DNA from 3 places in the Psychrobacillus sp. PGGUH221 genome. Region 1 is predicted to be linked to each of the others. Evidence: predicted binding sites of a transcription regulator. Region 1 holds the regulator's gene; each other region holds the start of a gene.
The links. The regulator CtsR, encoded in region 1, represses protease genes until heat stress. The targets are predictions, from matches to a motif close to ATGGTCAATAAAGGTCAAACA.

Region 1 (3,284 bases):
CTTTTGCTGCAATTCCGCTTCCTTCTCGGATAAGACCAAGTAATATATGTTCTGTACCAATAGATTCATGCTTTAAACGAATAGCTTCTTCTTGTGCTAGTTGTAGTACTTTTTGAGATCTTTGTGTAAATCGATTAAACATCATGCAAGTTCCTCTCCTTTTGTATTCAGTTTTTCTCCCATTTGCAACCGTTCCCTTAATAACTTCGCTCGAAACATATCTCGTTCCGAAGCATTTAATGTTGTTTCAGCATACTTTTGAAGAAAACCAGGTTGCATAAACACCATACATTCATTCAAAATAGTTACATCTACGTCTTGAATAAGTCCCATATCTATTCCTAAACGTACATCTGATAAGCATTTTGCCGCTTCTTCTGTCGAAATAATTCGAGCAAAAGAAAGCGTTCCTAGTGAACGGTATAGCCGATCTTCTAGTGTATTTGCAGAATGATTTAATAGTGAATTTCTTGCTTCTCTTTCTTTTTGAATAATTTGTTCGGTAATACTTTGAAGATCGGCAAGTATATCCTCTTCTGTTTTACCTAGGGTCGTCTGATTGGACACTTGATAAACATTGCCGAGCGCTTCGCTACCCTCACCGTATATACCTCTTACAACCATTCCTAGTCTTGAAATAATTGTAATGATTCGGTTCATTTGTTTTGTCATTGTCAAAGCGGGCAAATGCATCATAACAGATGCTCGTAAGCCTGTTCCCGTATTTGTTGGACAACTTGTTAAATAGCCAAATTGTTCATCAAACGCATATGGTAACTCTTTTTCTAATAATCGATCAATCTTATCAGCTTGATCGTATGCTTCTTGTATTTGTAGTCCTGGAAACAAGCACTGAATTCGGATATGATCTTCTTCATTGACCATTACACTGACAGACTCATCATCTGATAGTAATACAGACCCTGTTTTTGGTGAATTGGCTAGTTTCGGACTAATTAAATGCTTTTCTACTAAAACTTGACGGCTTAACTCAGATAAATCTTTTATTTGTATAGAAGTAAAATTTGCATGCAACTCTTCATTTGCATCTAATAAAGTAGCCGAAACGGATTGGTCAATTTTATGCGCTTCGTCTTCGGTAAATGCAAGCGGAAAGCGAAAGCCATTTAAGTTTCTAGCTAAGCGTATTCTAGTACTCATGACTATATCTGAATGCTCTCCATTCCCCGCCATCCAGCTTGATGGAGAATTGTCTAAAAAGCGTTCAATCGACATGTGTTTCGTCACCTCCCGTGGCAAGCTTACTTTCGAGTTCTCTTACCTCGTCTCTTAACTTAGCAGCTTCCTCGAAACGTTCTGTTTCAATAGCATCTTTCATTTGCAAACGAATAGCTTCAATTTTCTTCTTTATCTCTAGTATCTCTCCAAGAGCTCCTGGCGCCTTACCAACATGCGTAGTATTACCGTTATGCAATCGTTTAAATACATTGGGCAGTTGTTTTCTAAAGCTATCGTAGCAAGAAGCACAACCAAACTTCCCTTCATCTAGAAAACGTTGGATGGACCAACCGCATTCATCACAAACTAATTGTGGTTTACTTTGTTTCTGGTGTACCGGCTGCTGATCTGCATGACTGAACCAGTTGGACAGCAGCTGATGTAGGGAGAGTGGATCCTGTTTATACTCTACGTAAAACGGGTGGAGACTATTAGCGCAGACCTCACAATAATGTCTCTCAAAGTGTTCACCGTTATGCACTTGTGTAACCGTTACTTTCGCTGGTCTTTGTTTACAATTTTCACAAATCACTTTTCAACACCCCGTTTAATTCACTTTTTTTCATATTTTATCGTTAATAGCATGGCTCTTAAAATACGAGATCTCAATTCATCTCTTGCAGGAAGCGGAATCGAAAGAGTCGTACGATCCATCGCCGCTAAAATAAGCTTTGCTTCTCGTTTTGTAATGACTTCTTCATCGATTAATCGAAATACAATATCTTCCGTCATCGACTCAGAAGCACCATTTTGTAAGCTTTTTATTATATGCTCAATCAAATCAGCCTTGTTATGCGCACGTACGCGGAGAATTCGAATATATCCCCCACCACCACGCTTACTTTCTACTAAATAACCGCGATCTTGGGTAAATCGAGTATTAATCACATAGTTTATTTGTGATGGAACACATTGAAACTTTTCAGCAATTTCGCTTCTTTTTATTTCAATTTGCCCCTTACTCTCTTCTTCTATAATTGACTTCAAATAACCTTCAATAATGTCAGATATATTTTTCATCTTCTCACCTCTTCTCGCAAACTGACTTTGACTAACTTTGACTATATTATAACGAGAAATTTTTAGATGTGCAATTGATACGATTCGTATCAAAAACAACAAAAAAACTACTAACCGGATTGGTTAGTAGTTAGGTTGTATCAAAGCCACGACTTATATTCCATAAATATTTCACTTGTAAATTAACTGTGTAATAAAGAAGTTCGGTTCTATTTCAATATCATTTATTATATTGAATCCGAAACGTTCGTATAGCTGAATAGCAGGGGTATTTTTTGCTCCAGTTGAAACTTCAACTCGCTGATTTTCTTTTTTGATTTCTAACACATGCTTTAATAATGCGGATGCAATTCCTTTACGAAAAAAGTTCGGATGTACAACGAGTCTGCAAATATCTATAAGTTCGTCAGTGTTCATAAATGATATAAAGCCGATCAACTGCATCTCTTCATAATATCCGATAAAAATTTCCTTTGACATAATTATGTCATGAATAGAATCCTGAAGCTGAGGAATTCCATCAAATTCTATCAGCTCTGCCTCAATTTTATAAGCAAGTAGTTGAATTTCTAAAATCTCCTCAGCAACTTTTTCCTCTTGGTGAAAAAGGATCTGTATCACATTAAAACTCCTTTAAAAGCAATCATATTTTCTTATGATTACTTCTTTGTATTTTCGTTACTTGCTTCCATTTATCTCGTTCTACTTTTCGAGCTACGATATCATTTTTTCTTTCGATATGTGCAAGCTCTCTTAATAGCTTTACATAGCTTTTATATCGCTCTTCTTTTAGGGAGCCTGTCGAAATTGCTTCTCGTATTGCACATCCTGGCTCTTTTTGATGTTTACAATCACGAAAGCGGCATTCATCTGCTAATTCTTCAATATCTTTAAAACTTGCACTTACACCTTCACTACTTTCCCATAGCTGGAATTCTCTCATCCCAGGTGTGTCTATTAGAAGGCCACCACTTGGAAGCAATGACAATTCACGGTGTGTCGTTGTATGGCGACCTTTACTATCA
Region 2 (3,284 bases), on a different contig from region 1:
CAGTTTCTAAATTTCTTTGTATAAAACGTTTCAACGGTCTTGCTCCGAAAGCTGCGTCTGTACCTTCTTCCACGATCCACTTAATCACTTCATGATTTACTTGTAAATTGATCTCTTGTTCTTGAACACGATTTTGTAGCTGTTTTACATATTTTTCAGTGATTTTTTCAAAATGATGAATAGTTAAAGAATGGAACATGATAATGTCATCTAAGCGGTTTAATAACTCAGGTTTAAAATGGTCCCTTAACGCTGCCATTACAAGACTTTCTTCTTCTTCCCCGATGACTCCAGTTGTATTTCCAAGATATTGTGAACCAATATTAGAAGTTAGGATAACTACCGTATTTGTAAAATTAACTATTCTTCCTTGGCTATCTGTAATACGTCCATCATCCATTAGTTGTAATAATATATTCGCTACATCTGGATGAGCTTTTTCTATTTCATCTAATAGTACGACAGAATATGGATTTCGACGAACTGCTTCTGTTAATTGGCCACCTTCTTCGTACCCAATATATCCTGGAGGTGCTCCAACTAAACGAGAAACACTATGTTTCTCCATATATTCAGACATATCGATACGTATAAAATGCTCTTCCGAATCAAACAGGTTCGCAGCCAACGATTTAGCAAGTTCCGTTTTCCCTACACCTGTTGGACCTAAAAATAAGAAGGAACCAATTGGTTTTTTAGGATCCTTTATACCTGCTCTTGCACGCCAAACCGCTTCAGTTACTAATTGCACTGCTTGATCTTGTCCAATAACTCTTTCACCAAGTGTCTCTTTTAAACGAAGGAGTTTTTCTCTTTCTCCTTCGACCAATTTCGTTACTGGAATTCCTGTCCATCTTGATACAATAGAAGCAATTTCTTCTGAAGTGACTTCTTCACGTAACAAGCGAACATCAGATTGATCATTAATTTGTTGTTCATATCGTTGCAATTCTTTTTCTAATGAAGGTATTTTCCCATGCCGTAGCTCAGCTGCCTTGTTTAAATCATATTTATTTTCTGCTTCTTCCAGTTCTCTTCTAAATCGATCTAGTTCTTCTCTTTTTTGTTGAATGACCTGAATAGATTCTTTTTCCTGTTTCCATTTGTTTCGCATGTCACTTGTAGATTGTTCTAATTCCAATAGGTCTTGGCGTAACTGTTCAAGTCTTTTTTGACTGGCAGCATCTTTTTCTTTCATTAAGGCTTGTTCTTCAATTTGAAGCTGCATCATTTTTCGTGTTACTTCATCTAGCTCTTGGGGCATTGAATCAATTTCTGTTCGAATCATTGCACATGCTTCATCTACTAAATCGATTGCTTTGTCGGGTAAAAAACGTTCTGTAATGTATCTATTTGATAATTCCGCAGCTGCTATAATAGCTCTATCATGAATGCGCACACCATGATGTAATTCAAAGCGCTCTTTCAATCCACGTAAAATGGATACTGTATCTTCGACAGAAGGCTCTCGAACAAGCACTTGTTGAAATCTTCTTTCAAGTGCTGGATCCTTTTCAATATACAGGCGGTATTCATCTAAAGTGGTTGCTCCGATACAATGTAATTCTCCACGAGCAAGCATTGGTTTTAGCATGTTCCCCGCATCCATTGCACCGTCAGATTTTCCAGCACCTACTATTGTATGGATTTCATCTATAAATAATATAATTTGTCCATCACTTTCTTTAACTTGCTTCAAAACAGCTTGTAAACGCTCTTCAAATTCTCCGCGATATTTTGCACCTGCTATTAAAGAACTCATATCTAGCTCAAAAATTTCTTTTTCTTTTAGTCCTTCCGGTACATCTTTTCGTACAATTCGTTGCGCCAAACCTTCCACAATTGCAGTTTTTCCAACACCTGGCTCTCCAATTAGGACAGGATTATTTTTTGTTTTTCTAGATAATATACGAATAACATCCCGTATTTCTTGATCTCTTCCGATAACAGGGTCCATTTTTCCTTCTTTTACTGCGGTCACTAAATTGCGTCCATAAGTTTCTAATGGACTTTTTTCATCCTGTTGTTTCATTTGCATACCCAACCATCTCCTTTTGAAATAGTTTGACCTTTTTTGACTAATATAATTATAATATTTTCTTTTATTATTTGTAAAGAAAAGCGATTTTACCTATGTATATAGGGTTAATATGCTATTATTGTTATACAGATGGAAAGGTTGTGATTATTAATGAGCGAGAATACTCCTTTGTTTGAAGGTATAAATTCATTATTTGACCAATTTGGTTCCATTATGAAAATTGAAAAGGATCGCCCTATTTTTAATGAAGGAGAACGATCCGATGAAGTGTATTATATCGTTTCTGGATATGTTAGAATTACGAAGGATTCGGAGAGTGGACGAATATTTACTTTAAAAATTACCGGACCTGAAAGTATTATCGGTGAAACATCCGTTTTTTGTGAAACTGTATATCATGCAGTATCTGCACACGCTATCGAGCCAACGCAAATATATGCTCTTTCAAGAACACAACTGGAAAATTTTTTAACGTCTTCCCCTCCCCTTATGAAAGAATGGATGAAAATTGTACAAATAAATCATTTAAAGAATGAAACGAGATTTAGAGATTTATTGTTACACGGAAAAAAAGGAGCACTCTTTTCTACTTTAATACGACTTACCAATACGTATGGAATTCCTCAAAAAGATGGAAGTATCGTTATTGAACATCACTTAACTAATCAAGAATTAGCAAATTTTTGTGCAACTAGTCGAGAAGTTGTGAATCGAATGTTAAATGATTTAAAAAAATCAGGAATTGTTAATTTTAAAAAAGGTATAATAACCATTCACGATTTGGACTATTTACGTAAAGAAATTGAATGCGATAACTGTCCGTTACACATATGCAGAATAGATTAAAAGCGGAAGACGCCGTAAGGTGCTTCCGCTTTTCTTATTATCTTATTCCCAATGCAATTTTAGCATATCGAGACATATTTTCTTTTGACCATGGTGGATTGAAAACTATATTTACTTCTGTTTCTTTTACTTCAGGTAATTCGCCAAGTGCTGTTTTTACTTGATCCACAATCATTGGACCCATTGGGCATCCAATGGAAGTAAGAGTCATTGTTACGGTTGCAAGCCCCTCATCTGTCAAATCAACATCATATACTAAACCCAAATTGACAATATCAATACCGAGCTCAGGGTCAATAACGTTTTCTAGTGCACCCATCATACTGTCTTTCATATCTTGATCCATTTTTATAAAACCTCCCTGACACTTTATTTCATCATAACAAACTACGTTCTT
Region 3 (3,284 bases), on a different contig from region 1:
AATCATCGTTTGCGTAAAATAGATGAAATTGCAGACGCACTTCGTAGAGGCGAGACAATTTAGGGAAATGGAGCGTAGAAAAATGACAGAAAAACAAGTCGAAGTCAAATTACCAGCCGGACTACAAGCGAGACAGGCAGCTTTATTTGTCCAAGAGGCTAATCGTTATATTGCAGATGTTTATTTAGAAAAAGATGCGAAGAAAGTAAATGCAAAAAGTATCATGGGAATTATGAGCCTAGCTATCAGTAAAGGAATCACCGTAACATTGAGTGCAGATGGTTCGGACGAGGAAGAAGCAGTAGAGGCATTAGCAAAATTTATTTCTCATGAAAATTAAAAAAGAGAGCGCCCAACTAGTCAGCTTAGACGAAAAGGCGGTCTTTTTATTTAGGCTTTTTATTATAGTGGATATGCTAAGGGTTCTTTACATGGGCTTACAATGTTTGTGACCGGATAAAGTTATTTCTGACCGGATAGTTATAAATGTGTCTGGATAAAAGAATTACTGACCGTATAAAACATTTTCTGTCCACATAAAAGGTTTTCTGGCCAATGAGATGTTTCACACATCGTAATCTATAAAAAAGAGTGGAGGGGTTGACCAAAGTCATTTCCCTCCACTCTTTTATGATTCTTAATCACTTAAGATTTTCTAATTATGCTTTTTTCATTTCGCTACGGTCGATAATATGGTCGATTAAACCATATTCTTTTGCACGTTCAGCAGTCATGAAATTATCACGATCTGTGTCTCTAGCGATTACTTCAATAGGTTGACCAGTGCGTTCAGAAATAATGTTATTTAATTTATCACGTAAAAATAAAATGCGTTTAGCAGCAATTTCAATTTCCGTTGCTTGCCCTTGAGCGCCACCAAGTGGTTGGTGAATCATTACTTCTGCGTTAGGAAGTGCATAGCGTTTTCCTTTTGCTCCGGCTGTAAGAAGGAAAGCACCCATGGAAGCAGCCATACCGATGCAGATTGTTTGTACATCTGGTTTGATGAACTGCATTGTATCATAGATGGCCATACCAGCTGTAATACTTCCGCCTGGGCTATTAATATAGATGGAAATATCTTTATCTGGATCTTCTGCTTCTAAGAATAATAGTTGGGCAACAATGGAGTTAGCCACGTTATCATCGATACCGCTTCCAAGCATAATAATACGGTCTTTTAATAATCGGGAGTAGATGTCATATGCACGTTCTCCACGATTTGTTTGTTCAATAACTGTAGGAATTAAATTCATCCTGATTGCCTCCTTCAAAGGTGGTTTGATTATTTGATTACTGAGAAAAGTTCCCTCAGCTGTAACTTTATCATACACATTAAGGTCAAGGAAGGTCAAATATTAAGCATTGAAATGATAGCTTGAATTATTTGCATTCCATTTGTATAATAGAAAGGTCGCTTGCCCTCGTAGTTTAATGGATATGACACAAGATTCCGGTTCTTGGGATGGGGGTTCGATTCCCTCCGAGGGCGTATTTTAGCTTTTTCAAATCACTCTAAGATGTTGTGTTAACAACGTTTTAGAGTATTTTTTTTTATTATAATGCATAATCGGTGTTCCACTTTTCCTGCTAGAACCACCGCCTTCCGCTCCTAAGTGTGAATAATAATTTTTTTCACATGTAGCCTATTCCACTGTAGTACTCTTTAAAGATATGCTAACCTCAGAAGCTAAATACTTTTTCCTCACTTTTAGTACAACTCACTATTTGTATTACGTACAAAGTCTATCCAAATAATTCCTGCTTCAATCGGAATTCATGTTAACTCTTAAGTAAACATCAAGCGTTCGGAAGGTTGGAATAATTTAATTATTTTTATTTGGAACCTATTTACAATTCAACCGTATTAGTTATTAGTAGAAGATTTGTCAATTTCGACCTTTTGGTTTTAATAAAAGTTCTTGCAGTTTTTTTGTAGCATAGAAGAATATAAATGGCGTAAAGGAGGTGTCGGAGAAATGTTATGGCTATTTGTTTTAGGGATCGCTGGATTGTTTGTTCTAATCGGTTTCGGATACGACTATTTCATTCGGAAAGACTTTAGTGAATTCAATACACCAGAAGTAAACCAAAATGTAGAAAATGCGAAAAGAGATGCAAAAACGGTGGAAAGTGCAAGTTTTAACGGATTCGGTGGTTAGCAACTTCTGATAAGAAGTTACTCTGGATAACATTGTATTGATCAATAGGCTTTTTAGAGGATACCATTTAAAACACTCTACACATAGCTTTATATGTGTAGAGTGTCTTATTATTCATTGTTCCGTCTATTATAAGAAACGCTGTAAGCTTCATGACGGAAGTGTAAGATTGGATCATTGGTTAGTTCAATGCCTTTTCCAACAATCGTCGGATCGAATAATAATTCTACCTTCGGTTGAAGGGCTTTTAATAATGTAAGTTGTCCAACTACAATTTTTTCTCTATCATCTGGCCATGGATCGGTAGGATCATCGGTAGAGTCGCTATCTAATCCTAATCGAATAACTAAATTAAATGAAACTGGGCCATTTGCCAATCGAGAGTTGAGATCCTCGCTAAGATAGTTTGGTGAAGATTTACTCACATCCAAATTAGAGGAGCTCTCTACTAGTTTTACAGGTTGCCACTCGTATTTGATTGCTTGCTGCTTACCATCTTTATTAACAAAGTAAAAGGCATGTATAGGGTAATAGTTCAAGAGTGCATAACTTGTTGGTGGTTGCTTCATTTGTTCTTTAAGCGCGGCGAAAATGTTTTTTCTATCGGGATATTTTTTTAAGATATTTACTATACCTAATCCTAAATCTACCTTATCTAGACCTGTTTTGTCGGCAGTTAGTGTTTTTAGCATGTCTACAAATGTTTCAGGACTCTTCGTTACAAACATGGGGACTGTCGTGCTGACTAAATGACTTGTTTTACCATCTGGTAAGTGGAAGTGGACAGACATACCTTTAGCAGGTGAAAGGAAATCAGCTGCTGATGGATTTGGAGGACTATTTGAGAACCGAACAGTCACAGGGATTTCTTCGTTTTGAAGATGCTCAGCAATCGTAAAAGGTTTTGCGTTTCCTGTTGGTTTAAAAATTGCCTCGTAATATATTCCTTTTGCATGGGCACGACGAGATCTGGGAAACCTACCTTCTATGTTTTCTAGTGCATCGACTGCTTCAGTTGGCAAAGTGCTATGCTCATTAGATGTATTCATCTGAATCACCCCATTAAATAAACTTTATTTATCATTACCACTCATGGATAAAATTAAACAAAAGTAGTACTAA

Region 2: the regulator CtsR is predicted to act here: its motif matches at 2,062-2,082, upstream of PGC35_RS01150 (ATP-dependent Clp protease ATP-binding subunit).
Region 3: the regulator CtsR is predicted to act here: its motif matches at 1,338-1,358, upstream of clpP (ATP-dependent Clp endopeptidase proteolytic subunit ClpP).

What each region holds. Positions count from the first base shown of each region.
Region 1 is NZ_JAQMHQ010000010.1:179,309-182,592, reverse strand. It holds gene PGC35_RS17595 (ATP-dependent Clp protease ATP-binding subunit) at 1-145, opposite strand, end outside; gene mcsB (protein-arginine kinase McsB) at 142-1,236, opposite strand; gene PGC35_RS17585 (UvrB/UvrC motif-containing protein) at 1,226-1,771, opposite strand; gene PGC35_RS17580 (CtsR family transcriptional regulator) at 1,792-2,259, opposite strand; gene PGC35_RS17575 (GNAT family N-acetyltransferase) at 2,431-2,880, opposite strand; gene rsgA (ribosome small subunit-dependent GTPase A) at 2,903-3,284, opposite strand, start outside.
Region 2 is NZ_JAQMHQ010000001.1:235,966-239,249, forward strand. It holds gene PGC35_RS01150 (ATP-dependent Clp protease ATP-binding subunit) at 1-2,038, opposite strand, end outside; gene PGC35_RS01155 (Crp/Fnr family transcriptional regulator) at 2,192-2,887, shown strand; gene PGC35_RS01160 (metal-sulfur cluster assembly factor) at 2,925-3,233, opposite strand; gene PGC35_RS01165 (prolyl oligopeptidase family serine peptidase) at 3,284-3,284, opposite strand, start outside.
Region 3 is NZ_JAQMHQ010000009.1:127,304-130,587, reverse strand. It holds gene whiA (DNA-binding protein WhiA) at 1-63, shown strand, start outside; gene PGC35_RS15890 (HPr family phosphocarrier protein) at 83-340, shown strand; gene clpP (ATP-dependent Clp endopeptidase proteolytic subunit ClpP) at 660-1,256, opposite strand; tRNA gene PGC35_RS15880 (tRNA-Arg) at 1,421-1,492, shown strand; gene PGC35_RS15875 (hypothetical protein) at 1,980-2,162, shown strand; gene PGC35_RS15870 (catalase) at 2,273-3,211, opposite strand.